2 regions of the Variovorax sp. UC74_104 genome follow, and region 1 is predicted to be linked to the other one. Evidence: riboswitches for the same ligand, from Rfam matches in the RefSeq annotation. Region 1 holds a riboswitch; the other holds the start of a gene.

What was found. Region 1 has a riboswitch for glycine ahead of gcvT (glycine cleavage system aminomethyltransferase GcvT). Riboswitches for the same ligand answer to the same signal wherever they lie in the genome.
Region 2: linked by a shared signal. The riboswitch ahead of ACHMXA_RS07530 (D-amino acid dehydrogenase) and the one ahead of gcvT (glycine cleavage system aminomethyltransferase GcvT) in region 1 are both predicted to bind glycine.

What each region holds. Positions count from the first base shown of each region.
Region 1 covers NZ_CP171978.1:4,627,710-4,643,120, reverse strand. The annotation lists gene ACHMXA_RS21820 (UDP-N-acetylglucosamine 1-carboxyvinyltransferase) at 241-1,542, shown strand; gene ACHMXA_RS21815 (LysR family transcriptional regulator) at 1,665-2,558, opposite strand; gene argC (N-acetyl-gamma-glutamyl-phosphate reductase) at 2,641-3,567, shown strand; gene ACHMXA_RS21805 (nitronate monooxygenase family protein) at 3,748-4,791, shown strand; gene ACHMXA_RS21800 (alpha/beta hydrolase) at 4,832-5,503, shown strand; gene ACHMXA_RS21795 (DUF3014 domain-containing protein) at 5,636-6,541, shown strand; gene ACHMXA_RS21790 (hypothetical protein) at 6,676-6,930, shown strand; partial or broken gene gcvP (aminomethyl-transferring glycine dehydrogenase) at 6,961-9,874, opposite strand; gene gcvH (glycine cleavage system protein GcvH) at 9,979-10,350, opposite strand; gene gcvT (glycine cleavage system aminomethyltransferase GcvT) at 10,404-11,576, opposite strand; glycine riboswitch at 11,622-11,733, opposite strand; glycine riboswitch at 11,746-11,842, opposite strand; gene ACHMXA_RS21770 (YkvA family protein) at 11,889-12,299, opposite strand; gene ACHMXA_RS21765 (hypothetical protein) at 12,349-12,897, opposite strand; gene ACHMXA_RS21760 (DUF4440 domain-containing protein) at 12,998-13,477, opposite strand; gene ACHMXA_RS21755 (MFS transporter) at 13,562-14,752, opposite strand; gene ACHMXA_RS21750 (helix-turn-helix domain-containing protein) at 14,851-15,411, shown strand, end outside.
Region 2 covers NZ_CP171978.1:1,597,425-1,612,835, reverse strand. The annotation lists gene ACHMXA_RS07550 (GDP-mannose 4,6-dehydratase) at 1-821, opposite strand, end outside; gene rfbA (glucose-1-phosphate thymidylyltransferase RfbA) at 859-1,755, opposite strand; gene rfbD (dTDP-4-dehydrorhamnose reductase) at 1,779-2,669, opposite strand; gene rfbB (dTDP-glucose 4,6-dehydratase) at 2,666-3,736, opposite strand; glycine riboswitch at 3,863-3,953, shown strand; glycine riboswitch at 3,986-4,093, shown strand; partial or broken gene ACHMXA_RS07530 (D-amino acid dehydrogenase) at 4,185-5,493, shown strand; gene ACHMXA_RS07525 (RtcB family protein) at 5,513-6,919, opposite strand; gene ACHMXA_RS07520 (FIST C-terminal domain-containing protein) at 7,123-8,403, opposite strand; gene ACHMXA_RS07515 (PhaM family polyhydroxyalkanoate granule multifunctional regulatory protein) at 8,449-9,192, opposite strand; gene ACHMXA_RS07510 (PLP-dependent aminotransferase family protein) at 9,282-10,727, opposite strand; gene ACHMXA_RS07505 (LysE family translocator) at 10,850-11,449, shown strand; gene ACHMXA_RS07500 (DMT family transporter) at 11,604-12,572, shown strand; gene ACHMXA_RS07495 (VOC family protein) at 12,572-12,979, shown strand; gene ACHMXA_RS07490 (PLP-dependent aminotransferase family protein) at 13,043-14,245, shown strand; partial or broken gene ACHMXA_RS07485 (LysE family translocator) at 14,340-14,639, shown strand; gene ACHMXA_RS07480 (glutathione S-transferase family protein) at 14,968-15,411, shown strand, end outside.

The sequences.
Region 1 (15,411 bases):
ACCAATCTATTCGGGCAGCGGCAGGACGGGGGAGTAACAAGTTCGTCGCGAGTCGGCCCGTAAATCATCCGCATGTAACGCGAAAGAATTGTTATTTCAGCGGCTTCTGCTTTGAAGTTCTTACAACTTCGGCGCCTTTCGTGCCGCTTCCAGACGGTAAAGTCGTCGCTTCCGGTTTCGGACTGTTTCCGGACCTTTTCTCCACCGCTCCCGCGCCCCCGTTTCCTCTCGCCTTCCTCCATGTCCAACCTCATCGTGCACGGCGGTACGCCGCTGCGTGGCCGCGTCACCCCCTCCGCCAACAAGAACGCCGTGCTGCCGGTGCTCTGCGCCACCTTGCTCACCTGGGAGCCGCTGCGCCTGCATGGCGTGCCCGACATCACCGACGTGCGCAAGATCCTCGACATCTTCCGCACCCTGGGCAGCGACGTGCGCATGGACCACGAGACGGGCACGCTCGAGCTGCACCACCGCGAGACGGCCTTCGACGCTTCGCGCCACCGGCTGCCGGAGGAGATGCGCTCGTCGATCATGCTGGTGCCGCCGCTGTTGGCGCGCTTCGGCGTGGCGCGGCTGGAGGACAACGTCAAGGGCTGCACGCTGGGCGTGCGCGAGATCGATCCGCACGTGGAGGTGTTCCAGCGCTTCGGCGGCGAGGTGGAGCGCACCGAGGGCTCGCTGCTGGTTCGCAGCAAGAGCAGGCTCACGCCCACCGACCACTGGCTGGACTACGCCTCGGTCACGACCACCGAGAACTTCGTGCTGTGCGCTGCGGCCACCGACGGCACCTCGACGCTGACCAATGCGGCCTCGGAGCCGCACGTGCAGGAGTTCTGCCGCTTCATGGCCATGATCGGCGTGCGCATCGAGGGCATCGGCACCTCGCGGCTCACGGTGCACGGCGGCGGCACGCTCAAGGGCGGCGAGTTCCGTTTCGACGAGGACTTCCACGAGATCACCACCTTCCTGGCGCTGGGCGCCATCACGGGCGGCGACGTGGTCGTGCGCAACAGCGCGCCGGAAAACTTTCCGCTGCTGGACCGCACCTTCGCGAAGTTCGGCGTGCAGATCGTGCACGAGGACGGCTGGTCGCGCGCCGTGCGCAGCGGTCCGCTGAAGGTGCAGACGCCTTTCACGAGCAATGTGCTCACCAAGGTGGAGGCGGCGCCGTGGCCCTACTTTCCGGTGGACCTGCTGCCGATCTTCATTGCGCTGGGCGTGCGCGCCGAGGGCAACGCGATGTTCTGGAACAAGGTGTACGACGGCGCGCTGGGCTGGACGGGCGAGCTCTCGAAGTTCGGCGCGCACGTGTTCTCGTCCGACCCGCACCGGCTCATCACCTTCGGCGGCAATCCGTTGACGCCCGCGGTGGTCGAGAGCCCCTACATCATCCGCGTGGCGATAGCGCTCTTCATGGTGGCGGCGAGCATCGAGGGCCGCTCGGAGATCCGCAACGCGGCGCCGATCCGCCGCGCGCATCCGCGCTTCGTTGAGAACCTGCGCAGCCTGGGTGTGCGCGTGGAGTGGACGAGCGAAGAGTAAGGACGAAGGCGAGAGGGCATCCAGCTCGTCCCGAAAAACCCGGGCAGCCTTTGCCGGAAATCCATGAACGGGCGGCCCGGGGCGGGTTGTGCCGCGGCGGGCCGGCACATCGGGCATCCGACTCAGCCGCCAGCGGAGCTCTTTTCAGGCAGCAAGGCGTTCATGACGAAACGCGTCGGTCCGCTGGCCCCCCGGTCGCTGACCGCGAGGCCGAGTTGCCGCCAAAGAGCCGGGCTGAGCGGACGCACGGTGATGCGAGGGTCGCGCGCGCTCTCGTGCGATTCCTCCGGCAGCAGCGCCGCTCCATAGCCCGCGGCGACCAGTGTCCTGATCGCGTCGTTGTAGTTGAGCTCGATGCGTGGCCGGCAATGGACGCCGGCCGCGGAGAACCACTCCGCGGTAAGCCTGTAGAGACGCGTGGAGGAGTCGTTCATGATCAACGGCTGCTGGGCCAGCCACTGTGGAGTCAGCCGCCTCGGTGCCTTCCACTCCGCCGGCAGGAAGGCAACCACCGCCTCGCGCCGCAGGGGCGTGACATGGACGCCCCGCACGGGCGCCTGCGGCAGCGCCACGACCGCCAGGTCCAGGCTGCCTGCGGCGAGCCGGGTCATGCTTTCATTGGAGGTCAGCACCTGCACGTTCACGTCGATGCCGGGATGGTTGCGGGCGAGGCGTCCAAGCGCGGGCGGCAGCAGGTGCGCAATGGCACCTGTCGAGGCACCCACCCGCACGCGGCCCGTTTGGCCCGCGAGTTGGCGTTTGACGTCCTCCACTGCTTCGTCCGCGTCGGCGAGCAGCCTGCGGGCACGCGCAATGAACCGTTCTCCCAGGGCGGTTGCCTGCGCGGGCCCCCGTCCACGAACGAGCAACTGGCCGCCCAGGCGCGACTCCAGTTCAGCGATCTGGACGGTGACCGTGGGGGCCGCCAGGTGAAGGGCGCGCGCGGCGTTGGCCAGGGAGCCAAGGTCGGCAATGGCGACAAGGGTGCGCAGATGATCGAGGCTCAGTTCTCGCATGGCGCAAATTTAACTTTTCTTAATCCTGGGTTCCATATATTTAGCTGGAGCCATCGAGGCCGGATGCCTACGATCGCGCTCCATGAACCTCAGCATCTTCATCGACGGCGATCAGGGCACCACCGGCCTTGACCTGCAGAACCGGCTCCGGGGTGGGGAATTTCGCATCCGCACATTGCCGGCAAACCTGCGCAAGGACGCGGCCGCCCGACGGGCCGCTCTCAACGAGTGCGACATCGCCATCCTTTGCCTGCCCGATGCAGCGGCGCGCGACGCGGTGGCGATGATCGAGAACCCCTCGGTGCGCGTGATCGACGCCAGTTCGGCTCACCGCACCAGCCCGGGCTGGGTCTACGGCCTGCCCGAACTCGATGCACGGCAAGGCAAACGCATTGCCTCGGCAGCACGGGTCACGAATCCGGGCTGCTATCCCACTGCTGCGGTTGCCCTGCTGCGGCCGTTGAGGGATGCCGGCCTCCTGCCTGCTGACTATCCGCTTGTCATTCATGCCGTCTCGGGCTATTCCGGTCAGGGCAGGGCGGGGGCGGAAGCGCACGAGGCCGGGACTGGAGCGCATTCCTTGAAGGTTTACGGCCTTGCACTCGAGCACAAGCATGTGCCGGAAATAGAGACCTACGCCGGCCTGACGGAGCGCCCCATCTTCGTGCCGGCCTATGGCAGCTACCGGCAGGGCATCGTGCTCACCATCGGATTGCACGCGCGAATGCTTCCATCCGATGTCTCGGGTACGCGCATCCACGAATGCCTTGCGCAGCGATACCGCGATGCGGCGCACGTTCACGTGCTGCCGATGTCGTCTGCCATTCCGATGACAGAGCTGGACCCGCAGGTCCACAACGGCTCGAACGATCTGAGTCTGGCCGTTGCGTGGAATGAACGCACAGGTCAGATCGTGCTGGGCGCGGTTCTGGACAACCTGGGCAAAGGCGCCGCGGGGGCGGCTGTGCAGAACCTGCGATTGATGGCCGCCGAGATGCTGACGGTGTAGCGGCTCGATATCGACGGCAGCTGCCGGCGCCGCGCCGTGTCCGGATCGCTGCACGGTCTGAACGGTCCCCCACGCGAGGCTCTCCGGGCGATCGGTGACGCGGGGCGATGACCCTGTTGCCGCGGCGACCTCCGGCTTGGCCGGAGAATCACCGGCATTCGACAAAAGGAGCGCCTCCGAATGACCACGCTGCAACAACTCCTCGGCACGGAAATCCCCCTCATCCAGGCCCCGATGGCCGGCATCCAGGGCAGCGCGATGGCCATCGCGGTCAGCAACGCAGGCGGGCTCGGTTCGCTTCCGGCAGCGATGCTGAGCACCGATGCCCTGCGCAGCGAAATCGCCGCCATCCGCGCGGGCACCGGCAAGCCCTACAACGTCAACTTCTTCTGCCATACGCCGCCCGAGCCCAGCCCTGAGCGCGAGGCGACCTGGCGCGCCGCGCTGGCGCCGTACTACGCCGAGTACGGCATCGATGCGGCGGGCATTCCCGCCGGCCCGGGCCGCAACCCGTTCAGTGCCGAGGTGGCCGACCTGCTGGCGGAGTTCAAGCCGCCGGTGGTCAGCTTTCATTTCGGGTTGCCGCCCGAGGCGCTGATGGCGCGGGTGCACGGCTGGGGCGCGAAGGTGCTGGCCTCGGCCACCACGGTGGAAGAGGCGCAGTGGCTCGAGGCGCGCGGCGTGGACGCCGTCATCGCGCAAGGGCTGGAGGCCGGCGGGCATCGCGGCCACTTCCTGTCGCACGACCTGACGCGGCAGCTGGGCACCTTCGCGCTGCTGCCGCAGCTCGTGCATGCGGTCAAGGTGCCGGTGATCGCGGCCGGCGGCATCGCGGATGCGAACGGCGTGGCCGCGGCCATGGCGATGGGCGCGGCGGGCGTGCAGATCGGCACGGCCTACATGCTGACGCCCGAGGCGACCACCAGCGCGATCCATCGCGCGGCGCTCAAGGGCAAGGCCGCGAGGCACACGGCGCTCACCAACCTCTTCACCGGCCGGCCGGCGCGCGGCATCGTGAACCGCGTGATGCGCGATCTCGGTCCCATCGGCGCGGCGGCGCCGGAGTTTCCGCTGGCCACCTCCGCCATCGCGCCGCTGCGCGCCAAGGCCGAGGCACAGGGCAGCGGCGATTTCTCCCCGCTGTGGTCGGGGCAGAACGCGACCGGCTGCCGCGAGATTCCTGCAGCCGAACTCACGCGCGAACTGGCGCGAGGGTTTCGCTGAACAAAAAAGAAAAGAACGAACGAAAGAAAGAAGAAGGCCAATGACCCAGCAACTGCATTTGCCCTTGAAGTTCCTCGCGCAAGGCGCACAACCCGATGTCCGCGAGCCGTGGCTGCTGGTGCTGATGCACGGCGTGGGCAGCAACGAGCAGGACCTGTTCGGCCTGGCGCGCATGCTGCCTCCTCAGTTCCACGTGCTGAGCCTGCGCGCGCCGTACGTGCTGTCGCCCGACTCGTACGCGTGGTTCGAGTTCGACGTGCTGCCCGGCGGCGAGCGCCGCATCGACGAAGAGCAGGAGCGCGAAAGCCGCTTCCTCGTGGGCGAGATGATCGCCTCGGCCTCGCAGCAGCTCGGCGTGCCGGCGCAGCGCATCGTGGTCGGCGGCTTCAGCCAGGGCGGCATCATGGCGTTGTCGCTGCTGCTGACCAAGCCTGAAAGCGTGCGTGCCGCATTGGTGTGGCACAGCCGGCTGCTGCCGCAGGTGGTGCCGCACATCGCGCCGCCCGAGGCTTTCGAGGGCAAGGCGCTGTGGGTGAGCCATGGCAGCGCCGACAACGTGATTCCGCCGAGCGCCGCACAGGCCACGCGTGAGCTGGCGCGCACGCTGCCGCTGGCGCTGTCGGGCACGGACTTTCCGGGCGCGCACGAGATCCGCCCGGCGGAGCTGCAGGCCACGCTGGCGTGGCTGCAGTCGCTGAGCGCGCCGGAATGAGCTGACTGAACTTCCGCGTGACCGCTGCGTCACAGGGCGTTACGACGACGTGGTCCGGCTGCGACCTGATCTGGTGCACCATAGCCAGCTGCTCGCCTTCCTGACGACATCACCGCACAAGGAAACGCCCTCATGCAAGACAGCGACACCCACGACACCCCCGAGTTCAGGCCTCGCCGCGAAACGCCCATAGGAAGCATCGTCGTCGCCGTGCTCGTGCTGCTCGCGGCCGCGTTCTTCGGCTGGCGCTGGTACCAGCAGCAGCAGGCCCCCGAAGCCACGCCGGTGGCCGCGGCGCCGAACGACGGAGCGCCACCCCCGCCGGCACCCGCGCCCGCACCCCAATCCCTGGAACCGCGAAACCCGATGGACGGGATCGCGGTGCCCGACGCGGGGCTCGCGAACGCCACCGACGCCGACACGCGCGTGATGAAGGCCCTGGTCGACCTGTTCGGCAGCAAGAACGTGGCCGACTTCCTGCAGTTCGACGGCATCGTGCGCCGCTTCGTGGCAACGGTCGACAACCTCGCGCGCGAGCAGGCGCCAGCGAGCGCATGGCCGGTGCAGCAGACCAAGCAGCGCTTCATCACCTCGGGGCAGGGCGACAAGCAGGTCATTGCCGCCAACAACGCGGCGCGCTACAACGCCATGGTGCTGTTTGCCGGGTCCGTCGATCCGGCGAAGGCGGCCAAGGCCTATGCCCGGCTCTATCCGCTCTTCCAGCATGCGTATGAAGAACTGGGCTACCCGGGGCGCTACTTCAACGACAGGCTCGTCGCCGTGATCGACCACCTGCTGCAGGCGCCCGAGCCCGCCGGTCCGGTGCAGGTGCGGCTGGTCGAGGTGAAGGGCGACGTCCCGTCCCAGCGACCGTGGGTGCGCTACGAGTACGCCGATCCGCAACTGGAAGCAATGTCCGCGGGGCAGAAGATCATGGTGCGCATGGGGCTGGAGAACGAGCGCAAGGTGAAGGCCAGCATGCGCGCCTTCCGCGAGCAGATCGCCACGGGGGACGTGGTGAAGAAGAAGCAGCCCTGACTGACAGCAGCCCCGACACTGGCCCTGAGGCTGCGGGCGTTCTTCCGGCGCGCCGTGTAGGCGCACACCGATTGCATGCCCCGCGGTTGTCGCGGAGGCTTGGTTGCCGAAACCAAGCTCCGGAGGACAACCGTATGAATCTGATGAGCGTCGACCTCTACCAGAGTGCCACCGACTCGGAGAAATTCCTCGCGCTTCCGGCGGGCACCGACCCCGCCGAGCTGATGGGCCCGATGACCATCGACCCGGACTACGCGCAGATCAACCGGTACCGGGAGGCCTTCCAGTTCGACCCGTCCGAAGCCTATGCGGGCGTCAACGCCGCGAAGATCGCCGCTGACATCCTGACGGTGAAGTGGGCGGCCTACCGCCGCGAACCCTCACCGTAGAAGGTCGCGCCTTCGCGGCCTCCTTCCCGTTCAGGCCTCTTCGGCTTCCTCGCTGTACTCGCTCACCGGCACGCAGCTGCAGAACAGGTTGCGGTCGCCGTAGACGTTGTCGACGCGGCCAACGGGCGGCCAGTACTTGGCGTTCTTGAGCGCGGCCAGCGGGAAGGCGCCGAGTTCGCGCGAGTACGGGTGGCTCCACTCGCTGCCCAGCAGGCTCGCGGCCGTGTGCGGCGCGTGCTTGAGCGGGTTGTCTTCCTTCGGCCAGACGCCTTCCTCGATGCGGCGGATCTCGCCGCGGATGGCGATCATCGCGTCGATGAATCGGTCGAGCTCGGCCAGCGGCTCGCTCTCGGTGGGTTCCACCATCAGCGTGCCGGGCACGGGGAAGCTCAGCGTGGGCGCGTGGAAGCCGTAGTCGATCAGGCGCTTGGCCACGTCCTCGGCGGTGACGCCGCTGGTGTCCTTCAGAGGGCGCAGGTCCAGGATGCACTCGTGCGCGACGTGTCCGTTGGGGCTGGCGTACAGCGTGGGGTAGTGGTCCTTCAGGCGCGCGCTGATGTAGTTGGCGCTCAGGATGGCCGTCTCCGTCGCGGCCTGCAGGCCCTTGGCGCCCATCATGCGGCAGTACATCCAGCTGATCGGCAGCACCGCCGCATTGCCCAGCGGCGCGGCCGACACCGCGCCCACGCCGTTGGAAGGTACGCCGGCCGTGGCATGGCCCGGCAGGTAGGGCACGAGGTCTTCGACCACGCAGACGGGGCCGACGCCCGGCCCGCCGCCGCCGTGCGGGATGCAGAAGGTCTTGTGCAGGTTCAGGTGGCTCACGTCGCCGCCGAACTCGCCCGGCGCGGCCACGCCGACCAGCGCGTTCATGTTGGCGCCGTCCACGTACACGCGACCGCCGTGCGCATGCACCAGCTCGCACAGCTCCTTCACGCGGGTCTCGAACACGCCGTGGGTGCTGGGGTAGGTGATCATCACCGCGGCCAAGTTGGCGCTGTGCTTCTCGCAGGCGCGCTTGAGGTCGTCGATGTCGACGTTGCCCTGCGCGTCGCAGGCCGTCACCACCACCTGCAGGCCCACCATCTGCGCGCTGGCCGGGTTGGTGCCGTGCGCGGAAGAGGGGATCAAGCAGATGTTGCGATGGCCCTGGCCCTTGGCCTCATGGAAGGACTTGATGGCCAGCAGGCCCGCGTACTCGCCCTGCGAGCCCGCATTGGGCTGCAGGCTGATGCCCGCGTAGCCGGTCGCCTCGCACAGCCAGGCGCGCAGCTGGGCGTCGAGCTGGGCGTAGCCCTGCAGCTGGTCGGCCGGCGCGAAGGGGTGGATGTTGGCGAACTCGGGCCAGGTGATGGGGATCATCTCGCTGGTCGCGTTGAGCTTCATGGTGCAGCTGCCCAGCGGGATCATGCTGCGGTCGAGCGCCAGATCCTTGTCCGACAGGCTGCGGATGTAGCGCAGCATCGCCGTCTCGCTCTTGTGGGTGTTGAACACCGGGTGCGTGAGGAATGCGCTGGTGCGGCGCAGGTCTTCGGGGATCAGCGGCACGGTGCTGCCCGAGAGGTCGTCGAAGCGCGGCGCCTGCGTGCCGGCGGGCGCGAACAGGGCCCACAGCGTTTCGACGTCGGCGCGCGTGCTGGTCTCGTCCAGCGAGATGCCCAGGTGCTGCTGCAGGCGCTGGCGCAGGTTGACGCCGGCGGCCAGTGCGCGCTCGATGATCGCCTGCGTGTCTTCGCCGGTGCGGATGGTCAGCGAGTCGAAGGCGGTGGCGTTCACCGGCTCGCGGCCCATCTGCGCGAGGCCCTTGGCCAGCACGGCGGTGAGCGCGGCCACGCGCTGCGCGATGCGGGTGAGGCCGTCGGGCCCGTGGTACACGGCGTACATGCTGGCCACCACGGCCGGCAGCACCTGCGCGGTACAGATGTTGGAAGTGGCTTTCTCGCGGCGGATGTGCTGCTCGCGCGTCTGCAGCGCGAGGCGGTAGGCCGGCTGGCCGTGCGTGTCGACGCTCACGCCCACAAGGCGGCCCGGCAGCGAGCGCTTGAACTCGTCGCGGCAGGCCAGGTAGGCGGCGTGCGGGCCGCCGTTGCAAAGCGGCATGCCGAAGCGCTGCGTGGTGCCGCAGACGATGTCGGCGCCCCATTCGCCCGGAGGCGCGAGCAGCGTCAACGCCAGCAGGTCGGCCGCGACGATGAAGGCCGCGTCGCACTGGTGCGCATGGCCCGCGAGCGGGCGCAGGTCGTGCACGTGGCCGGTGGTGGCGGGGTATTGCGCGAGCACGCCGAAGAAGGCGCCGCTCACCATCAGGTGCGGCAGTGTTTCCGACACGGTGCTCACCTTGACCTCGATGCCCAGCGGCGCGGCGCGCGTCTTGATCACTTCGATGGTCTGCGGGTGGCAGTCGCCCGACACCAGGAACACGTTGCTCTTGCTCTTCACGCTGCGCTTGGCGAGCGTCATGGCCTCGGCGGCGGCCGTGGCTTCGTCGAGCATCGATGCATTGGCGATGGCCATGCCCGTGAGGTCGCACACCATCGTCTGGAAATTGAGCAGGGCTTCCATGCGGCCCTGCGAGATCTCGGCCTGGTAGGGCGTGTAGGCGGTGTACCAGGCGGGATTCTTCGAGGATGTTGCGCAGGATCACGCCCGGCGTGTGGTTGCCGTAATAGCCCTGGCCGATGAAGTTGCGGAACACCTTGTTCTTCGACGCCATCGCCTTCAGCTCGGCCAGCGCGTCGGCTTCGGTCACCGGCGCGGGCAGGCGCATGGGCTTCGAGCGGCGGATGGCCGCGGGCACGATGCCGTCGATGAGCTCCGCGCGCGTTTCCGACCCGATCGCCGGCAGCATGCGCGCCTCGTCCGCCGCATCGATGCCGATGTGGCGGGCAATGAATTCTTCGGCGTTCTCGAGTTCTTGCAGGGGGGGGAGGGCGTGGCTTGACATGGCGATGGGATGGGGCAAGAGAGGAATACGGGAGCGGGAGCCGGATCCGGATGACGAGAAATCCTCGCGTCACCCGTACCCGGTCGCCGGCTTTCAGCAGCGCATCAGGATTCGGCGGCGAACTTGTCGTAGCTGGCCGCGTCCAGCAGCGCGTCGAGCTGCGCCGGATCGCTCAGCTTGACCTTGAAGAACCAGCCGGCGGCCAGCGGGTCGCTGTTGGCCAGCGACGGGTCGGCGCGCAGCGCTTCGTTCACTTCGGTGATCTCGCCCGAGACGGGCATGAACACGTCGGCGGCGGCCTTCACCGATTCGACGACACCGGCGACTTCGCCCTGGGCGAAGGTCTTGCCGACTTCGGGCAGGTCGACGAACACCACGTCGCCCAGCGCGTCCTGCGCGTGCACGGTGATGCCGACGGTGGCCGCGTCGCCTTCGGCCGACACCCATTCGTGGTCCTTGGTGTACTTGATGCTCATGGTGGAAAAACTCCTCGTGGAAAAAATGGATCGGGGGTGCAGAGCCTAGCCGGTCAGCCGCGGTAGTAGCGGGTGGGCACGAAGGGCATGGTCGACACTTCCATCGGCACCGGCTTGCCGCGCACGATGGCCTGCACGCGCGTGCCGGGCTCGGCGAAGGCGGTGGCCACGTAGCCCATGGCGATGCAGCGGTCGGCCGTGGGGCCGAGCAGGCCGCTGGTGACGAGGCCGATGTCCTGGCCTTCGAAGGACTGCAGCACCGTGCCGTCGCGCACCGGAATGCGCTCCAGCGCCACGAGGCCCACGCGCTTGCGCTTCAGCGTGTCGTGGTCGGTGTGGCCGGCCGCGCCTGCGGTGGCTGCGGCGAGCTGCGCGAGGATCTTCGCGGCGCCCGGAAAGCCGCCTTCGCGCGCGCCACCGGTACGGCGCACCTTCTGCATCGCCCAGTTGAGCGAGGCCTCGACGGGCGTGGTGGTGGTGTCGATGTCGTTGCCGTAGAGGCAAAGGCCCGCTTCGAGCCGCAGCGAATTGCGCGCGCCCAGGCCGATGGGCTTGACCTCGGGCTGGGCCAGCAGCAGGCGGGCGAGGCGTTCGGCGTCGGATGCGGCCACCGAGATCTCGAAGCCGTCTTCGCCGGTGTAGCCGCTGCGGGTGACGAAGGCCGGGATGCCGCCGATCTGCACCGAGCCGCCGGTCATGAACACGAAGCGCTCGATGCCGGGCGACAGCCGCGCCAGCGTGGCCGCGGCCTGCGGGCCCTGCAGCGCGAGCAGCGCGTGGTCGGGCAGGGGGCGCACCTCGCAGCGCGAGCCGATCTTCTGCTGGATGTGGGCGATGTCGGCCACCTTGCAGGCGCCGTTGACGATCACGAAGATCGAGCCGTTGCCCTCGTTGAAGAACATCAGGTCGTCGAGGATGCCGCCCTCGTCGTTCAGCAGCAGGCCGTAGCGCTGCTTGCCGGCGGGCAGGTCGATCACGTCGACGGGCATCAGGGTCTCGAAGGCGGCAGCGGCGTCGGGGCCGACCAGGCGCAGCTGGCCCATGTGTGAGATGTCGAACAGGCCGGCTGCGTCGCGCGTGTGCTTGTGTTCGGCCATCAGGCCGGCGGGGTACTGGACCGGCATCGAATAGCCGGCGAAGGGCACCATGCGGGCGCCCAACTCCAGGTGGAGGTCGTACAGCGGCGTCTTGAGAAGTTCGGTAGCGGATGCGGAGGAAGCGGCCACGGGGCACTCCAAAGGGGCAGTCGAAATCCATGACGCAAGCCATGGGCCACCCCTGCTGTCCGCTTTACCTGAGAGATTCGCCCCACGATCGGGGTTTGCTCCTTCGGTGGGCCGCTGCCTCGGTTGGTGGCGGCGGCCTCTCTCCAGCAAGGAAACGCCGGTTTTCACCGGCGCCTCGTCAGTCCTTTTGCCTGAGCGTTCGGGGGAAATAGCCCCCTGCGCCTTCGGCGGCCCCGGCTTGCGGGGCTCTCTCCTGACCCGGGCGAGTGTAGTTGATCGGGCAGCCCGGCCGGCGGATTTGTCCTGCCGCCCTCAACGTGCCCACAGGTACCACGCCCCCGCGACCGCGGCGATCCACACGGCCACGACCAGTGCGGCGCCCCAGCGGCTGGTCGGCCTGGAGCCCGAGCTTTGCATCCAGGCATCGGCCCGCTCGCGGCATTCGGCGAGCACCGGCGCCGGAATCAGCCGGATCGTGAGCCAGATCAGCCCCGGCAGCAGCAGCACGTCGTCGACGTAGCCGAGCACTGGAACGAAGTCGGGAATCAGGTCGATCGGGCTGAGCGCATAGGCCACCACGAACATGCCGAGCGCCTTGGCGTACCACGGCGTGGCGGCGTGCCGGCAGGCGAACCAGAGCGTGACGCCATCGCGCTTGAGGCGCCTGGCCCAGCCGCGAAGGCGTGCGGACAACGAGGTGGAGACGGGAGGCGGGGAATTCACCCGGCGATGGTGTCACAGGCTGGGGCGACGGCCGCCCCCATCGAGGTCCTCAGTGAATCACTTCGGCCGGCGGCAGCAGCCGGTCGATGCGCTCTCGCAGCGACTCGGCGCGCTCCACGCCGGCGGTCTTCTCGATCTCGGTGAGCATCAGCGCGGCGATGGTCAGCATGGCCTCGCGGTCGCGCGCCTCGCGCAGGGCGTCGCGCATCTGCAGCGCGAACTTCGGGTCGCGGCGCACGAACATGCGCTCGCAGATGTCGAAGAGGAACATGCGCGTTGTCGCCAGCGAACGCTTGCCGTCGAAGGTGTCGGCGGAGGTGGCGACCTGGATCGGCTCGGCGGCGGGAATGGGCGAGGGCGCGGGCTGCGCGGGGGGCTCGGCTTCCGCCGCCGCGGCCTTCGTGCCCTGCAGGTAGCCCTTGTCGATCAGCGCCTGGATCGTCCGCTCGGCTTCGTCGCGGTTGGGGAAGAGGGGACTGAAGTCGGTCAGGGAGCGCCGGCCGTCGGCCATCAGCAGCAGGGCGCGTTCGCGCTGGGTGAGCGTGCGCTGTCCGCCCTGGAGTTCGTTGCGCGCCTTGTCGGTCTTGGTGGGAAACATGGCAGCCACAGCTTTGGGGAAACGAAGGCTGCAGCATCGTTGCAAGTAGTGACATCTCCATGAACCGTTCGCCTTACAGGGGCAATTGCGTGGCGGCCCTTCAGCCGGCGCTTTCCTTGCGTATGAGCCAGCGGTTGCCAACGCGCTGCAGCTCCAGCGTCTTGCGGCCTTTCTCGCGGAATTTGTCGGCGCTGTAGGTCTGCTCGAAGGTGGCGCTGGCCGATTGCCCCTGGACACTGATGACGAGGCTTTCGATGCCCACGTTGATGACGGCCTTGTCCTCGATGCGCGCGCGGCGGTCGGCCTCCCAGGCCTTGCGGTCCTGGCCGCGCGGCGGGGCGAAGTCGGGTGCGTAGGCCGCCAGGTAGCGCGCCACGTCCCGAGCGGACCAGGCTGCTGCCCAGGCGCGCACGGCGGCTTCGACTTCGCGGATGCCGGCGGCGGGATCTGCCGGCGCGGGCGCCACCGGTGCGGGGGCTGCCTGTGTGGCCGGCGCCGCGGGCGGGGCGCCGAAGGCGGCCGGTGCCAGCAATGCGCCGCCCATGGCGCCTCCCATCAGGCAACTCCGGAATCGATTCATGGCGCAGTCCCCTCCTTGTCGGTTCTCGCCCGATTCTGGCAGCGAACATGCGTGAAGCCGACTGGCCCCCCGGGGAACCCGTGTTCAGGCGGCAGCCCCCTCGGCTTCGGCCGGCAAGGCCTGCGGCGTCCGGTTGCGCAGGCGCAGCGCCATCACCGCCGCGGCGCACAGCACGCAGAGCACCGCCGTCAGCGTCACGCCGAGGCCGCGCGCGTCCGACAGCATGCCGAAGAGCGGCGACACCAGCCCGCCCACCGACAGCGCCAGCCCCAGCGCGATGCCGCTGGCGGTGGCCGGGTTGCGCGGAAGGTAGTCCTGCGCGAGCGTCACCTGTGCCGCGAAGGGCAGGAACATGCACAGGCCGAAGAGCCCGGTGCAGGCCAGCGCCCAGCCGGCGCTCGGCGCGAGCACGATGCCCGCGAGCGAGGGCAGCGCGAAGAGGTAGCCCGCGCGGATCGTGCCCATGCGCCCGATGCGATCGCCCAGCCACCCACCGAGCAGCGTGCCGACCGCGCCCGCCGCCGTGAACGCGGTAAGCGCCGCCGCGCCCTGGAAGGCCGAGCCGTGCAGGTCGCGCGTGATGCGCAGCGACAGCATCGACATCACCGTGACGTACGGAATCGACCAGCCCACGATGGTTGCCACCAGCAGCCCGAAGGCGTGCCAGTCGTTGTGCGGCTTCATCAGGTGGTCGCCGGCCTTGCGTGCCGCCGCGGCCGCGCTGCCCGAGGCCGCACCGCGCCGCGCGCTCACGACGAACCACACCACGCCCATCGCCAGCGCCGGCGCGCCCAGCAGGTAGCTGCGCGACAGGCTGCCGCCGCCCACGGCCGTGGCCGCCAGCACCGGCGCGAACGAGGCGCCGATGGTGCCGCCCACCGAGAACACGCTCATCGCTTTCTGCGAGCCGCCGCCAGCCGCGCGCGCAGCCACCGTGGCCGGCGGGTGGTAGGCCGCGATGCCCAGGCCGCACAGCGCCATCGCGATCCAGGTCAGCAGGTAGCTCTGGCTCAGCCCCGCCAGCACCACGCCCAGCGCGGCCACCAGGAAGCCCGTGGGCACCAGCCAGCTGCGCGGATGCCGGTCGGCGTACAGGCCGAACAGCGGCTGCACCACGCTCGACAGACCCGTGGCCGCCAGCATCAGGCCGCTGACTGCCGTGTAGCTATAGCCGCGCTCCAGCACCATGAAGGGCAGCAGGGCGGGCACGAGGCCCTGGTAGAGGTCGTTGACGGCATGGGTGCCGGTGAGCAGCCCGAGTCGGCGCTTGTTCATGACGGATGCTTCTTTCGTTTGCTGTAGGAGTGGAAAAAAGCATCGTAGGAAGCCGTGAGAAGATGTTCCTGCTACGAATTGGCAAGCATCGTCGAGAAATGGACAAAGCGATCAACCTCCGCCCGGAGCAGGGCGAATCGACCCCGCGCGCCGTCGCGGTGCTCGCGACCGACCCTGCCGGCGACGCCTTCATTCCGCCGCACACGCACCGGCGCGGGCAGCTCATCCACGCGATCTCGGGCGTGATGCTGGTGAGCGCGGCGGCCGGAAGCTGGGTGGTGCCGACCGGTCGCGGCGTGTGGGTGCCCGGCGGCATGGAGCACGAGATCCGCATGGCCGGCGAGGTGCGCATGCGCACCGTGTTCGTCGAGCCCGGCACACGTGCCGACCTGGGCAGCGAGTGCCGCGTGATCCACGTCGGCGCGCTGCTGCGGGAGCTGATCGTCACGGCCGTGTCGCTGCCGCTGGACTACGCGCCGGGCGGCCGCGACGAGCGCGTGATGGAGCTGATCCTCGACGAGATCGAGGCCGCACCCGCGCTTTCGCTGCACGTGCCGATGCCACGCCACGCCCGGCTGGCCGCGCTGTGCGAGGAACTGGTGCGCGATCCTTCGCTGCCCGCCGCGCTGGACGACTGGGCGCAGCGCCTGCACATGAAC
Region 2 (15,411 bases), 3.0 Mb from region 1:
ACGATCTCTTTCTCCACGCCCATCAGCTTCAGGATGCGCTCAGCAAAATGCCCGATGGTGAAGGTCGAGCCCGTACCGAGGTTGATCGTGCGCCCTTCGACTCCAGGTGTCACCGAGGCAGCGACGAAACCGGCGACAGTGTCCGTCACGAAAGTCATGTCGCGTTCGGGTGTCAGCGAGCCAAGCTTGATCACATCCTGCGTCAATGCCTGAGAAATGATGGTCGGAATGAACGCTCGTGCAGACTGCCGCGGACCGAACGTGTTAAACGGACGCAATGTCACTACGCCGGTATCGAACGAGCGGTAGTAGCTCTCGGCAATCTTGTCTGCGCCGATCTTGGAGGCCGAGTAGGGCGACTGGCCCTGCAGTGGATGTTCTTCGTCGATCGGCACGCGGATCGCAGTGCCGTACACCTCGGAGGTGCTCGTATGGACCACGCGGCGCACCGAGAGCCGGCGCGCAGCCTCCACGACGTTCAGCGTACCTTCGACGTTGGTGCGCACGTAGCTGCGCGGCGCAACATAGGAGTACGGAATCGCGATAAGGGCCGCCAGATGGCAGACGACATCGATGCCCTGCATTGCATGCATGACGAAATCACCATCGTCGATATTGCCCGCTACAACGCGAAACTCACCTTTCACGTCGTCCGAAACAAATTCAAGATTGCCCCAACTTGAGGCAGATCCATAGCGAACCATCGCAGTCACTTCGGCTCCCGCTCGGACCAGCGCCTCCACGAGGTGGCTCCCGATGAATCCGCCAGCGCCGGTTACAAGGTACTTTTGCCCCGTGAGGTCTTGAGTGGATGAGTGCATGAGTCGTGTTTTTTTAAAAGATACTTAGAAATCGGGTTCAGAATGAACGGTCTTCGACGAGCAACCGGTTGAGATATTTGCCGTAGGCATTCTTTTGCAGGGGCGCGGCCAAGCGCGCAAGCTGCTCCTTATCAATGAAGCCGTGACGCCACGCAATCTCTTCGGGGCAAGCTATCTTCAGCCCCTGACGATGCTCTAGCGTGGCAATGAACTGCCCTGCCTCTAGCAAGCTCTCGTGCGTGCCCGTGTCCAGCCACGCATAGCCCCGCTGCATGATCTGCACGTTCAGTTGATCGCGATCCAGATACGCTTGATTCACGGCAGTGATCTCCAGTTCGCCTCGCGCGCTCGGCTTCACAGATTTGGCGATATCCACTACCTGGTTGTCATAGAAGTAGAGACCGGTGACCGCATAGCTGCTCTTGGGCTTCAGCGGCTTTTCTTCGATGCTGCTCGCCTTACCCTTGTCATCGAACGCCACGACGCCGTAGCGCTCTGGGTCCTGCACGTGATAGGCGAACACTGTGGCACCGGAAGCCTTCGCATCGGCATCGGCCAGCAGGTGCACGAAGTCGTGGCCATAGAAAATGTTGTCCCCCAGCACCAGCGCGCTCTCCGAATTTCCTACGAATTTGTCCCCGATGATGAACGCCTGCGCGAGCCCGTCCGGACTGGCCTGTACCTCGTACTGCAGGTTGATGCCCCACTGGCTGCCGTCCCCCAGCAGCTGCTGGAAGCGCGGCGTGTCCTGCGGGGTACTGATGATCAGGATGTCGCGCATGCCACCCAGCATGAGCGTGCTGAGCGGGTAGTAGATCATCGGCTTGTCGTACACCGGCAGCAGCTGTTTGCTGATCGCCAGGGTCGCGGGATGCAGGCGCGTGCCCGAACCGCCGGCCAGGATGATGCCCTTGCGTTGCGTCGTCTTGGTCATGCTTTCTCTTCTCGTGGGATTCTTCAAAGGATTTCGCGCAGCATGCGCGCGACGCCTTCCTGCCAAGGCGGCAGGCGCAGTCCAAACGTGGTCTGAAGCTTGCTGGTGTCGAGGCGCGAGTTGTGCGGCCGCTTCGCCGGCGTCGGGAATGCGCTGGTCGGCACGGCCTCGACGGCATCGGGGCCGGCCTTGAGTTCGACGCCTGCCTGCTGCGCCATTTCGAGCACGAAGCGCGCGTAGCCGTACCACGTCGTCTCGCCGCCGGCGATCGCGTGATAGAGGCCGACCTTGGATGGATCCTGCAGCGTCGCGCGGATGGCGTGCGCCGTCACGTCGGCCAGCAGTTCCGCGCCGGTGGGTGCACCGAACTGGTCGTCGATGACGGTCAGCTTGTCGCGCTCCTTGGCCAGCCGCAGCATGGTCTTGGCGAAGTTGCCGCCGCGCGCGGCATACACCCAACTGGTGCGAAAGATCAGGTGCCTGGCGCAGTGCCGGGCCACCAGTTGCTCGCCTTCGAGCTTGGTGCTGCCGTAGACGCTGAGCGGGCCGGTCGCGTCGTCTTCCTTCCACGGCGTGGTGCCGCTGCCGTCGAAGACGTAGTCGGTCGAGTAATGCACCATCAGCGCGCCGATCTTCTGGGCCGCTTCGGCCACGACGCCGGGCGAGGTGGCGTTGAGCTTGCGCGCGAACTCGGGTTCGCTCTCGGCCTTGTCGACGGCGGTATGCGCCGCGGCATTGACGATCACGTCGGGACGCACCTTGAGCACCGTGTCGGCGAGCTCTTCGGGCCGGCTGAAGTCGGCGTGGAAATCGGTGCTGTCGAAGTCGAGCGCGACCAGTTCACCGAGCGGCGCCAGGCTGCGCTGCAGTTCCCAGCCGACCTGTCCGCCCTTGCCCAGCAGCAGCAGCTTCATGCCGCGGCCTTCGCGTCGTACTGCTTCTCGACCCACTCGCGGTACGCGCCGCTTTGCACGTTGCGTACCCATTCGCTGTTCGCGAGGTACCACTCGACCGTCTTGCGGATGCCGGTGTCGAAGGTTTCGGCGGGCTTCCAGCCGAGTTCGCGCTCGAGCTTGCGCGCGTCGATGGCGTAGCGGCGGTCGTGGCCGGGACGGTCGGTGACGTAGGTGATCTGTTCCTTGTACGGCTTGCCGTCGGCGCGGGGGCGCAGTTCGTCGAGCAGGGCGCACACGGTGTTGACGATCTCGATGTTGGGCTTCTCGTTCCAGCCGCCCACGTTGTAGGTCTCGCCGAGCTTGCCGGCTTCGAGCACACGGCGGATGGCGCTGCAGTGGTCCTTCACGTAGAGCCAGTCGCGCACCTGCATGCCGTCGCCGTACACGGGCAGGTTCTTGCCGGCCAGCGCGTTGACGATCATCAGGGGGATCAGCTTCTCGGGGAAGTGGAACGGGCCGTAGTTGTTGGAGCAGTTGGTGGTCAGCACCGGCAGGCCGTAGGTGTGGTGCCAGGCGCGCACGAGGTGGTCGCTGGCGGCCTTGCTGGCCGAATACGGGCTGTTGGGCTCGTACTTGTTCTCCTCGGTGAAGGCCGGGTCGGTCTTGGAGAGCGAGCCGTAGACCTCGTCGGTCGACACGTGCAGGAAGCGGAAGGCCGACTTCTGGTCGGCCGGCAGCACGCTCCAGAAGCCGCGCACCGATTCGAGCAGCCGGAAGGTGCCGAGCACGTTGGTCTGCACGAAGTCTTCGGGGCCGTGGATCGAGCGGTCCACATGCGACTCGGCGGCGAAGTTCACCACGGCACGGGGCCTGTGCTCGGCGAGCAGGCGGTCGATCAGGGCGCTGTCGCCGATGTCGCCCTGCACGAAGATGTGCTTCGGGTTGCCCTTGAGCGACGCGAGGGTCTCGAGGTTGCCGGCGTAGGTCAGCTTGTCGAGGTTCACGACGGGCTCGTCGCTGTTCGCGATCCAGTCGAGTACGAAATTGGCGCCAATGAAGCCAGCGCCGCCGGTAACCAAGATCATGGGGTCCCCTGAGTGTTGGAAGTCATCGCCTTGTGGCCATGAACCTTAACCCGCGATTATCCCATTGGGCCGAAGAGCAAAAACACAAGACGTTACCGCCAGCCTGTCGGTGCGTTTACAATGATTCTCGATACTGCAGGAGAGTGGGCCACCCTAGGTGGCCCTACCGAAGGCGCAAACTCCCATAAACGCTCAGGTAGGCCACCGAAGTCTTGGTACTTCGGCAAGGGGTCAGTACTGCATCAAATCAGAACGCCGTCTGGAGAGTCGCCACCATGCGTGGCGCACCGAAGGAGCAAATTCGTTGCAAGGGCGCAACGGATGAATCTCTCAGGTACCGAGGACAGGGGGAGCGGCAACTTGGACAGCGGTTGTCCGGTTGCTTACTATTAATCAAATAGTTCACACCCACCCGCCGTTCAAGCGCAGCACCTCAAAGGTACTTGAAATGCGCGTGATCGTTCTCGGCGCCGGCCTGCTCGGCGTGACCTCGGCTTACTACCTCCAGCAACTCGGCCACGAAGTGACCGTGATCGACCGGCAGGCCACCCCGGCCGCCGAAACCAGCTTCGCCAACGGCGGGCAGATCTCCGTCAGCCATGCAGAACCCTGGGCCAACCCCAGCGCGCCGCTGAAGGTGCTGCAATGGCTGGGCAAGGAAGACGCCCCCGCTGCTCTTCCGCATGCGCGCCGACATGCGCCAGTGGCTCTGGGGCCTGCAGTTCCTGCGCGAATGCACGCCGGCGCGCACCCGCCACAACATCGAGCAGATCGTTCGTCTGGGCACATACAGCCGCTCGATGTTGCAACAGTTGCGCCGCGACACCGGTCTCAGCTACGACCAGCGCACCCAGGGCATCCTCCACTTCTACACGACGCAGAAGGAGTTCGACGGCGCCCTCGAGCCCGCCGAGCAGATGCGCGCCCTGGGCTGCGAGCGCCAGGTCATCTCGGCCGACGAGGCCGTGAAGATCGAGCCCGCGCTCGCCCATATCCGCCCGAAGCTGGCCGGCGCCACCTACACGGCCGAGGACGAGTCCGGCGACGCCAACCGCTTCGCCCGCGAACTCGTCGGGCTGGCCGCCGCCGCAGGCGTCAAGTTCCTGATGAGCCACACCGTCACCGCGCTGCGCGAAGCCGGCGGCAGCATCGACCACGTCGAGGCCACCGACAGCGAAGGCCGCTTCCAGCGCATCCGCGGCGACGCCTTCGTGCTGGCGATGGGCTCGCTGAGCCCGCTGTACGCAGCGCCGCTGGGCATCCGGCTGCCGATCTACCCTGCGAAGGGCTATTCGGTGACGCTGCCTGTCAAGGACGCCTCGAAGGCGCACCAAGTCTCGCTGACCGACGATGAATTCAAGCTCGTCTTCTCGCGCTACACCTCGGCCTCGGGCGACCGCCTGCGCATCGCCGGCACGGCCGAGCTCAACGGCTACGACCGCGACCTGAACCGCGTGCGCTGCGAAGCCATCGTGCGCCGCGTCGAGGAGCTCTTCCCTGGCGCCGGCGACACCACCCAGGCCCAGTTCTGGACCGGCTTGCGCCCGGCCACGCCGAGCAACGTCCCGCTGATCGGCAAGACCAAGCTGCCGAACCTGTTCCTCAACTCGGGCCACGGCACCCTGGGCTGGACGCACGCCTGCGGCTCGGGCAAGTCGATCGCGCGGATCGTGAGCGGGCTGGAGCCGGAGGTCGATTTCGCGTTCACGGGGATGCCGGCGCCCAAGCCGCGCGTTCCGCAGCCCGCGCTGGGCTGACGAGCCGGCAATTCCTGGATCACGCCTTGAACGTGATCCAGGGCCGGAGCCGCACCGCGCAATGGATCAGCCCGGCGCGCTCCTGCGCGTCGATCACCTCGCCGATGGGCTTGTAGGCCTGCGGCGCCTCCTCGATCCGGCGCTCCTCGCGCAAGGTCACGCATTGCCAGCTGGCCTGGTGGTCGGCGGGCGCGGGCCGCATCGCGCGCACCTGCTGCCGACGCATCCGCCGGCCGGCGCCATGGCTGCATGACCAGAGCCAGTCTTCATGTCCGAGTCCGGAGGCCAGATACGAGTAGTCGCCCATCGAGCCGGGGATCAGCGCCAGGTCGCCCGCATTCGCCGGCGTCGCTCCCTTGCGGTGGATGTTCATACCGTGTTCCCGCAGCACGACGTTGTGCGGCACGTCCACCACCAGCTTCGACGACGTAGCGCCGAGCAGTTCGGCGAAATCCTTCCGCACCAGTTCGGCCAGGACAACCCGGTTTGCCCATGCATAGCGCGCCGCAACTCCCATGGCCTCCAGGTATTCGTCGGCCAGAGGGCCCGCCAGGCCATAGAGGCCGCTTTTCGGATGACGCAGCCCCTTGGGCCATTCGTCGCGGGCGCGGTCCATCCAGCGGCCGCCCACATGGAACCCGATGTCGCGCGAGCCGCTGTGGATCATCACGACCACGTCCCCTGCTTTCAGGCCGGCGCGATAGGCTTCATGGCGGTCCATCACATGGTCCACCACCTGCAGCTCCACGAAATGGTTGCCGCTTCCCGGCGTGCCCAGGCAGGGGTCGCGGAACACCTCGTGGCGGACGCCGGTGTAGGCCTCTGGAGCATGCCGCGCGCTGCCGCCGAATGTCGCCAGGCCGATGCAGGCGTCGAGCTCGGCCTGCAACCGGTCGCGGTCGCAGGAAGACCACAGCCCGCCGTTGCGCACCACCTCCAGGAAGGCCGACGGGCCTACGTCGAACAGCGCCCTGAACGCCGTCGTGTGCACCGGCACGTCGCGGCCGTTGTCGAGCAGGCTGCGCGTGAGCCGGTCGACCAGCCTCGTCTTGTGCGGAGCCACCTGGTCGAGCGTGAGCCCGGTGGTCAGCAGCCGCATGCCGCAGTTGATGTCGGTGCCCACCGCCGCGGGAATGACGAAATCGGGATCGGTCGCGACGACGCTGCCGACGGGCGCGACGGAGCCCGGGTGGAAGTCGGGCGTCGCGCAGGCCTTGCACACGCCCTTCTCGCCGTCGGGCGAGCGCACGCTGGCGAATGCCAGCAATTGGTTCACCGCCTTCTCTTCCAGAGGAAGGCTGGGCGGCAGGAGCACCGTGGCCTGCGAGGCCTCGTGGTGCAGGTGGTAGATGCCGTCGCGGTAGTCGACGGCGATGCCGGCGCGCGAAAAGGCACGCTGGAGTCTCGAGAAACGAAGGTCGCTCATGGCTGCTGTTCCATTGGGGAAACCGTGTCGGCTTCCTGCCTCGTCGCACTTTGCGTGGAGAGGCGAAAGAGATCGCCCGCGCTCGCTGACGATGCGCGGTTGGCTCTTTCTTGCAGCAGCAGAGATTCAAGAAAGCGGGCGGATTCTAGTGACGCATGCTTTCACCGGAAACCCGCCCGTCGCTTTTTTACGTCAGCCCCGAGTCAATCGGGCGCCCTGAAAACCGTCAACACCCCGGTATACCCATACAGATGGTGCCGCGCGATCTCGCCCGCGGCGAAGAAACCTACCAGCGGCACGTCGCCCAGCGCGTGGCGCACGATCTGCAGCTCCGCGCCCGGCGCGCCGAAGTGCGGGCCGCCGCGGCCGGAGCAGCTCACGTACACGGCCCCCGCGATGCGTCGCGCCGGATGCGGCGCGGCTTCGGCCTCGCCTGCCGCCACGGCACGGGCTGTGGCCAGCGTCTGCTCCTCGGGTTCGAGTTCTTCGCGGATTTCCGCGCAGATGCGCATCAGGTCGGCGCGCGCGGCCTGGGCGTTGCGGCGGCAGAAGGTCAGGCGCATGCCGGCTTCCGCGGTGTCGGCGATGGCGATGCCGCGCCGCGTGGGGTCGAGCCCGATGATGTGGCGCACGAGCACGTCGGCGCCCAGGTCGCCGGTGCGGCGGATGCCGTCGCTGCCGGCATCGGCCAGGCCGACGAGGGTGTTGCGCACCGCGTCGATGGCCTCCTGCGGGCGTTCGAGCGACACCTGCAGGTCGGCCAGCAGTACGTCGAGGGCGGGTTCGCCGTCGAGCTTGAGCAGCAGGTTGCCGTCGGCCTCGGTGATCTCGCGTTCGCGCACCGCGCCCGAGCGAAGCGGCTGGCAGCCCTGGGTGACGCGCGACACCAGCCGCACGCCCTCGCCGAAGACCACGCCCGAAAGCCCGCCCGAGAACACGCCGCCCGCCGCGCCGTGCCCGCGGATGTTGCCGTTCCCACCGACGGCGAACTGCAGCGCGCCGCCGCGTCCCGACGAGAGCCCGCCGAACAGGTAGCCCGTGTCGGTGCGCCCCGCCATCTCGCCGATCAGCTCGGCCAGGTCGGGCGTGGCGGGGTCGGCGTGCACCAGCGCCGTATGCGCCTCGAAGCCGCTCATCTCCGAATTGCCCAGCGGCGCGACGCCGGAAAACACACGGTATTGGTCGCTCGGCAGCGCGCAGAGCATCAGGGTCATGCCGGGTTCGTCGAAATACTCGGCGTTGTTGGCCGACACGCCGATGCCGACGGTGCCCGACCAGTCGGTCACCTCGGGCAGTTCGGCGCTCAGGTGGTCGAGGATGTCCTGCGCGTCGTTCGCGTAGTGGTCGGTGATGTAGAGCAGCCCCAGCGTGGGCGCGGAGGCGTAGTCGGGCAGCGCCATCTGCGCCCGCAGCTGGGCGAGCACGAGGCCCGCCGCCATTCGCCATTGCGGATGGGTGGCATGGCCGGAGGGAAACAACTTCATGATGCGTGCCAACCCGTTCTTCAGGAAATGGATGTGTGTATGACGTCAGCGTCGCGCGGAGGTTCGCTTGCGCGCGGCGGTCGACGCCTTCTTCTTCGCGGCCGGTGCCGCAGCCTTCTTCGCGGCAGGGGCGGGCTTGCGGGCCGCCGCCGGCTTGCTGCCGATGACCGAGCCGACCGCGTCGGCCAGCGGCTGGGCCATGGCCGGCACCTTCAGCTGGGCCGCGTCCTGCAGCGCCGTGCTGGCGATCTGCTGGAACTGTTCGGTGAGCGAACCCCACCACTGCATCGGATCGACCACGCCCGCGCCATCGGTCGACCCGGCTTTAGCCTTGGCCGCGGCCGGCTTGCGGCGCGGCCTGCTGGGAGCCGGTGCTTCTTCTTCAGGGGCCTCGTCCTCTTCCTCGATCTCCTCGAGCTCGGGCTCCGGGGCTGCCGCCGCCGCAGGTGCCGGCGCGGGGGCCATCGCGGCCGCCTGCCTGGTGAATGCACTGGCGATGTCTTCCATGCGCACGTTCATGCCGCGCAGCGTCGACAGCGTCATCTTCTGCACCTCCAGCGCCTGGATGGTGGCCTTGAGCGCATGTCCGTTCTGCTCGAGCCAGTACTGGACGGTCTTGAGTTCCTGGATGCGCTTGTCGACCTCCTCCACGCTCAGCGTGGGCGCCACCCAGCTCGCGATGCCCGGGATCGAACCGCTCCCCGACGCCGCGCCGCCGGCGAGGTTCTTCAGGAAGTCGAATCCGGGAACGAACTGGCTGAAGTCGAAGGGCTTGCTGGCGGTGCTCATGCGGGAGGTCTCCTGGGTGCTGGGTATGGGTTTTCTTGTGCTGCCAGCTTACTCCAAGCCTCCGGGCTTTTCGCGCCCTTTCGGGTCCGTCAGACTTCGCTTCGCACCTTGCTGAACACCTTCCAGAAAGCCGCGTCCTGCGAGGTCGCGAAGTTGATCCGCATCATGGTGCTCGGCGGCCGGCGGGCATGAAAAAGCGACCCGGGCGCCAGCAGGTAGCCCTGGTCGAGCATGCGCTGCGTGAGCGCGTCGGTGTCCACGCCGGTATCGACCCAGCCGAAGAGTCCCGCCGGCTCCGAGGCGAAGGTGCAGCCGTGCGCCATGGCCAGCTTCACCGCCCGCCCCCGCGCCCCGTCGAGCCGGATGCGCACGCGCTCGGAGTGCCGGCGCAGCTGCCCCTGGTCGATGCACCACGACAAGGCCCGCTCGAACAGCGTGGGCGAGGTCAGCGTGGCCAGCAGCTTGGTCTCGAGCAGCCGCTCCTTCAGGTCGGGCGGCGCGGCCAGGAAGCCGATGCGCCAGTTGGGCGCCAGGATCTTCGCGAAGCCGCTGACGTAGATGGTGCGCTGCAGCCCGTCGAGCGCGCTCAGCCGCGTGGCGTGCTCGGGCGCGAGGTGGCTGTAGGTGTCGTCCTCGACGATGTGGAAGTCGTATTCGTTGGCCAGCTTGAGCACGCGGTGCGCGCTGCCCGGCGTGAGGCTGTAGCCGGTGGGGTTGTGCAGCACGCTCACGCTGACGAAGAGCTTGGGGCTGTGCAGCTTGCAATATTGCGCCATCACTTCCAGGTCGGGCCCGTCGGCGCGGCGCGGCACCGGCAGGATGCGCATGCCCAGCGCCTCCAGCCGCGCGAACTCCAGCGCCCAGCCCGGCTCCTCGACCATCACCGGATCGCCCGCGCGCAGCAGCGTGCGGCTCACGATGTCCAGCGCATGCGTGGCGCCGACGGTGGTCACGATCTGGTCGGGCGAGGCCGGCACGTTGATGCCCACCAGCTTCTGCGAGAGGCTGCGCCGCAGGCTCATGTCGCCGGCAGGCTCGCCGTACTGCAGAGAGAGCTCCTGCAGCGCGGCTGTATTGGTCATGCGCCGCACGGCCGTCGGCATGAAGGTCGAGGCCATCCAGTCGGGCGGGAACACGCCCATGCCCGGCTGCGGCTTGTCGCTCGGGCGATGGAACATGCTGCGGATCAGCGAGCTGGCGTCGGCCGGCACGCGCGAGGCCATCATCTGCACCGCGATCGCGGCGGGCACGCCCATCACGCCGTTGGAGTCGGCGCCGTTGGCCGAGCGGGCGTCCTGCGCCGGGGCGGAGTCGCGAACGTAGAAGCCGCGCTGCCGCCGGGCCTCGACCAGCCCCTGCGCCAGCAGCTGGTCATAGGCCGCGACCACGGTGTACGGGCTCACGCCCTGCTGCCGCGCGCATTCGCGCACCGAGGGCAGGCGCGCGCCGGGCGGCAGCAGCCGGGTGCGGATGCGCTCGGCCAGGCGGTCGGCGAGCTGCCCCGTCAGCGACTGTGTGGAGGTGCGTGTGAGCATGCGTCGTCCGGGCTGTGCCGGTTTCCCTGGCTTCTGTGTCGAAGGGGTGACCAATACAGATTGGGTGATTGTTCGATCATCTGTACTGGAACTGTAATGGTCTCAAGTTTAGAGTGTGTGTCATGAACTGGCAAGAATTCACCGCGCTGCTGGTGCTGGCCACGGCGATGAGCTTCTCGCCCGGCCCCAACACCACGCTTTCCACCGCCTTGGCGGCCAACGGCGGCCTGCCGCGCGCCATGCGCTTCGTGGTCGCGGTGCCGGTGGGCTGGACGCTGCTGCTGGCGCTGTGCGCCGCGGGCATCGGCGCGCTGGTGGTGGCGGTGCCTTCGCTGCGGCTGGCCATCAAGGCGCTGGGCATCGGCTATTTGCTGTGGCTCGCGTACAAGCTCAGCGGGAGCGCCACGCTCGGCAGGGCCGACGGCAAGAGCCTGTCGGTGGGCTTTGGCCAGGGCGTGATGCTGCAGTTCGTGAACATCAAGGCCTGGCTGCTGGCGCTCACGCTGGTGGCCGGCTGGATCGCCGGGCAGCCCGATGCGCTGCACCGCTTCGCGATCGTGGCGCCGGTGATGCTGGCCTATGCCTTCGTCAGCAACTTCGCCTATGCGCTGGTCGGCGCCATGCTGCGCGACTGGCTGGCCAAGGGCTCGCGGCTGCTGTGGTTCAACCGCGCAATGGGGCTCGTGCTCGTGCTCACCGCCTGGTGGATGGCGGGCGTATGAGATCGGCTCACCCCCAGGCTTCGCGCACTTCGTGTCGCTTCGCCAACCCCCTTGCAGGGGGCAATACCAGCGGCCCGGCCGAGCCGGTTCCGCGGTATTCCCCGACGGCGCACCGCCCGGTTTCAGCGGCACCTTTCTCCGGGAGGTCGCCGACATGAAGAACATCAAGGACGAAACTCTCGGCATGTGGCTGGGCGTGGTGGGTGTGGCGATGTTCGCCATCACGCTGCCGATGACGCGCCTGGCCACCGGCTCGCAGGATGCGCCGCAGCTGTCGCCGTGGTTCGTCACCCTCGGGCGGGCCGCGCTGGCGGGCGTGCTGTCGGCCGTCTTCCTGCTGGTCACGCGCTCGCCGCGCCCGGCTCCACATCAGTGGAAGCCGCTGGGAATAGCGGTGCTGGGCAACGCCATCGGGTTCCCGCTGCTGCTGGCCTACGCGCTGCGCGTGGTCACGGCCAGCCATGCGGCGGTGGTGACCGCCCTGCTGCCGCTGGTCACGGCCGCCGTCGCAGCCTGGGTGCTGCACCAGCGCGCGCGGCTGGGCTTCTGGCTCTGCGCCGTCGCGGGTAGCCTGCTGGTGGTGGTGTTCTCGGTGCTGCGCGCGAGCCAGGGCGGACACGGCTTCGGCTTCGAGTGGGCCGACCTGCTGCTGGTGGGCGCGGTCATCGCCGCCTCCCTGGGCTACATCTACGGCGCGCAGGTCACGCCTTCGCTGGGCGCCGAGCGCGTGATCTGCTGGGTGTGCGTGATGGCGCTGCCCGTCACGCTGCCGGCCACGCTCGCGCTGTGGCCCACGCAGCCGATCGCCACCGCATCCTGGCTGGGCTTCGTCTACGTCGGCATGTTCTCGATGTGGATCGGCTTCTTCGCCTGGTACCGCGGCCTGGCCCTGGGCGGCGCGCTGCGCGTGAGCCAGACGCAGCTGCTGCAGCCCTTCCTGTCGATCCTGGCCTCGATCCCGATCCTGGGCGAGCCGCTGGACGTGGTCACGCTGGCCTTCGCTGTCGCCGTGGTGGCCACGGTGGTCATCGGCAAGCGCCTGTCGCAGCCGCCGGCCGCTTCGGCCGCTTCGGCCACAGCGCCGCTGCCCGCCGGCGCAGTCCGTACGGGAAGGAGCCGCTGATGTTCAGCCACGTCACCGTCGGCTGCTCCGACCTGCCGCGCGCCGCCGCCTTCTACGACGCGCTGCTCGCCCCGCTCGGGCTCGAGCGCCGCCCGGTCACGCCCGACGGCGGCCCCGCGGCGGCCTGCTGGATCGTGCCGGGGCAGGCGCTGCCGCGCTTCTACGCGTACATCCCGCTGGATGGCGAACCCGCCAGCGTCGGCAACGGCAGCATGGTCGCGTTCCGCGCGGCCACGGCCGACGCCGTGAACGCCGCCCACGAGGCGGCCCTGCGCCATGGCGGCCGCGACGACGGCCCGCCCGGCCCACGCCCACGCTACGGCCATGGCTATTACGGCGCCTACCTGCGCGACCCCGACGGCAACAAAATCCATGTCGCATACCGTGGCGACATCGCGGCGGACTGAATCCCGCCTCCGCCTGTACCCTCATTCATCCGAACCTCACCTCACGCCTGAAAGAAGAAAGCCATGAACTGGAAACTCGCCGCCCGCGCCGCCAAGATGAATCCCTCGGTGCTGCGTGAAATCCTCAAGGTCACCGAGCGCCCCGGCATCATCAGCCTCGCCGGCGGCCTTCCCTCGCCCAAGACCTTCCCGATCCAGGCTTTCGCCGACGCCTGCGCCGAAGTGCTGCACAACGACGGCCAGGCCGCGCTGCAGTACGCGGCCAGCGAAGGCTACGCGCCGCTGCGCCAGGCGGTCGCCGACATGCTGCCGTGGGACGTCGACGCTTCGCAGGTGCTCATCACCACCGGCTCGCAGCAAGGCCTCGACCTGGTGGCCAAGGTGCTGATCGATCCGGGCAGCAAGGTGCTGGTGGAGACGCCCACCTACCTCGGCGCACTGCAGGCCTTCGGCCCGATGGAACCGCACCCGGTGGGGGTGGCCAGCGACGACGAGGGCGTGCTCGTCGACGACCTCGTGGCCAAGGCGAAGGACGCGCGCTTCATCTACCTGCTGCCCAACTTCCAGAATCCCACCGGCCGCACCATGACGGAAGAGCGCCGCGCCGCCGTCTCGGCCGCCGCTGCCGCCGCCGGCCTGCCCATCGTGGAAGACAACCCTTACGGCGAACTCTGGTTCGACGAAGCCCCGCCGCTGCCGCTGGCCGCGCGCAACCCCGAGGGCGTGATCTACCTCGGCTCGTTCTCGAAGGTGCTGGCCCCCGGCCTGCGACTGGGCTTCCTGGTGGCGCCCAAGTCCATCTACCCGAAGCTGCTGCAGGCCAAGCAGGCCGTCGACCTGCACACGCCGATCTTCACGCAGCGCATGGTCTCGGCGGTGATGAAGGACGGGTTCCTGGACCGCCATGTGCCCACCATCCGCGCCCTCTACAAGCGTCAGCGCGACGCGATGATGGCCGCGCTCAAGCGCGAGATGGCGGGCCTGGACGTGAAGTTCAACGCGCCCAAGGGCGGCATGTTCCTGTGGGCGCGCCTGCCCGAAGGCGTGGACACCGTGAAGCTGCTGCCCAAGGCGGTGGAGCGCAACGTGGCCTTCGTGCCCGGCGCGCCCTTCTACGCCGGCGAAGGCGATCCGCGCACGCTGCGCCTGTCGTTCGTGACTGCCAGCGTGGAAGAGATCGACACCGCCATCGCCGCGCTGGCGCAGACCCTGCGCGAAGAGCTGGTGCTGCTCGGCGACAAGACGCCGGCCGTGGCGCAGGCTTGAAACCACACATCAGGAGCCACCCGTGATCGGCCTCGCGACGCTCTCGCTCTTCCTGCTCGCGGTCCTGGCGCTGTTCCTGTCGCCGGGCCCGAACATGGCTTTCGTGCTCTCGCACGGCGTGGCCCATGGTCCGCGCGGCGGGTTCGCGGCGGCCATCGGCATCTCGGCGGCCGACCTCGTGCATACGCTGTTCGCCGCCACCGGCGTCACCGCGCTGGTGGCAGCGTGGCCGCCATCGTTCGACGTGCTGCGCTACGCGGGCGCGCTGTACCTGGTGTGGCTCGCGGTGCAGGCGCTGCGAGGCGGCGGCGGCCTTCGCACGGGCGCTCAGGCGCAGCCCGCCGGCTTCGGCCGCATCGTGCGCATGGCGCTGCTGAACAACCTCGTCAATCCGAAGGCGCTGCTGTTCTTCATGGTGTTCCTGCCGCAGTTCGTCGACCCGGCGCGCGGGCAGCGTGCCGCTGCAGCTGATGCAGCTCGGCGTGGTGCTGTCGATGGCGGCGCTGGCTTTCAACACGCTGCTGGGCGCTTGCAGCGGCCAGATCGGACGCTGGCTGCACAAACGCCCCGGCGCGGCGCGCTTCCAGAGCGGCCTGCTCGCGGCCGTGATGCTGGGGCTGGCCGTGCGGGCTGCTGTTCCTCGACCGTCCCTCGCCGCGCTGAAGCAAGCAGGCAGGCAGGGTCGGCAAAGAACCGACAACGGAAGAAAGAAAGAAAAAGACATGCTCAACATCTGGGGCCGCATCAGCTCGATCAACGTCCGCAAGGTGGTGTGGTGCGCGCAGGAGCTCGGGCTCGACTTCCAGCGCACCGAGGCCGGCGGCAAGTTCGGCGTGGTGCAGACGCCCGAATACCTCGCGCTCAATCCGAACGCGATGGTGCCCACCATCGACGACGGCGAGGGCGCCGAGCGCGTGACGCTGTGGGAGTCGAACGTGATCGTGCGCTACCTCTGCGCGAAGCATTCGCACGGCAACCTGTACCCGGCGGAGCTGCCCGCGCGCTTCGACGCCGAGCGCTGGATGGACTGGCAGCAGACCACGCTCAACCGCGCGAGCCGCGACGCCTTCGTCCAGTGGGTGCGCACGCCGCCCTCGGAGCGCCAGCCCGCGCTCATCGAGGCATCGGTGCGCGACAGCGAAGCGCTGTTTGCAATGCTCGACGCG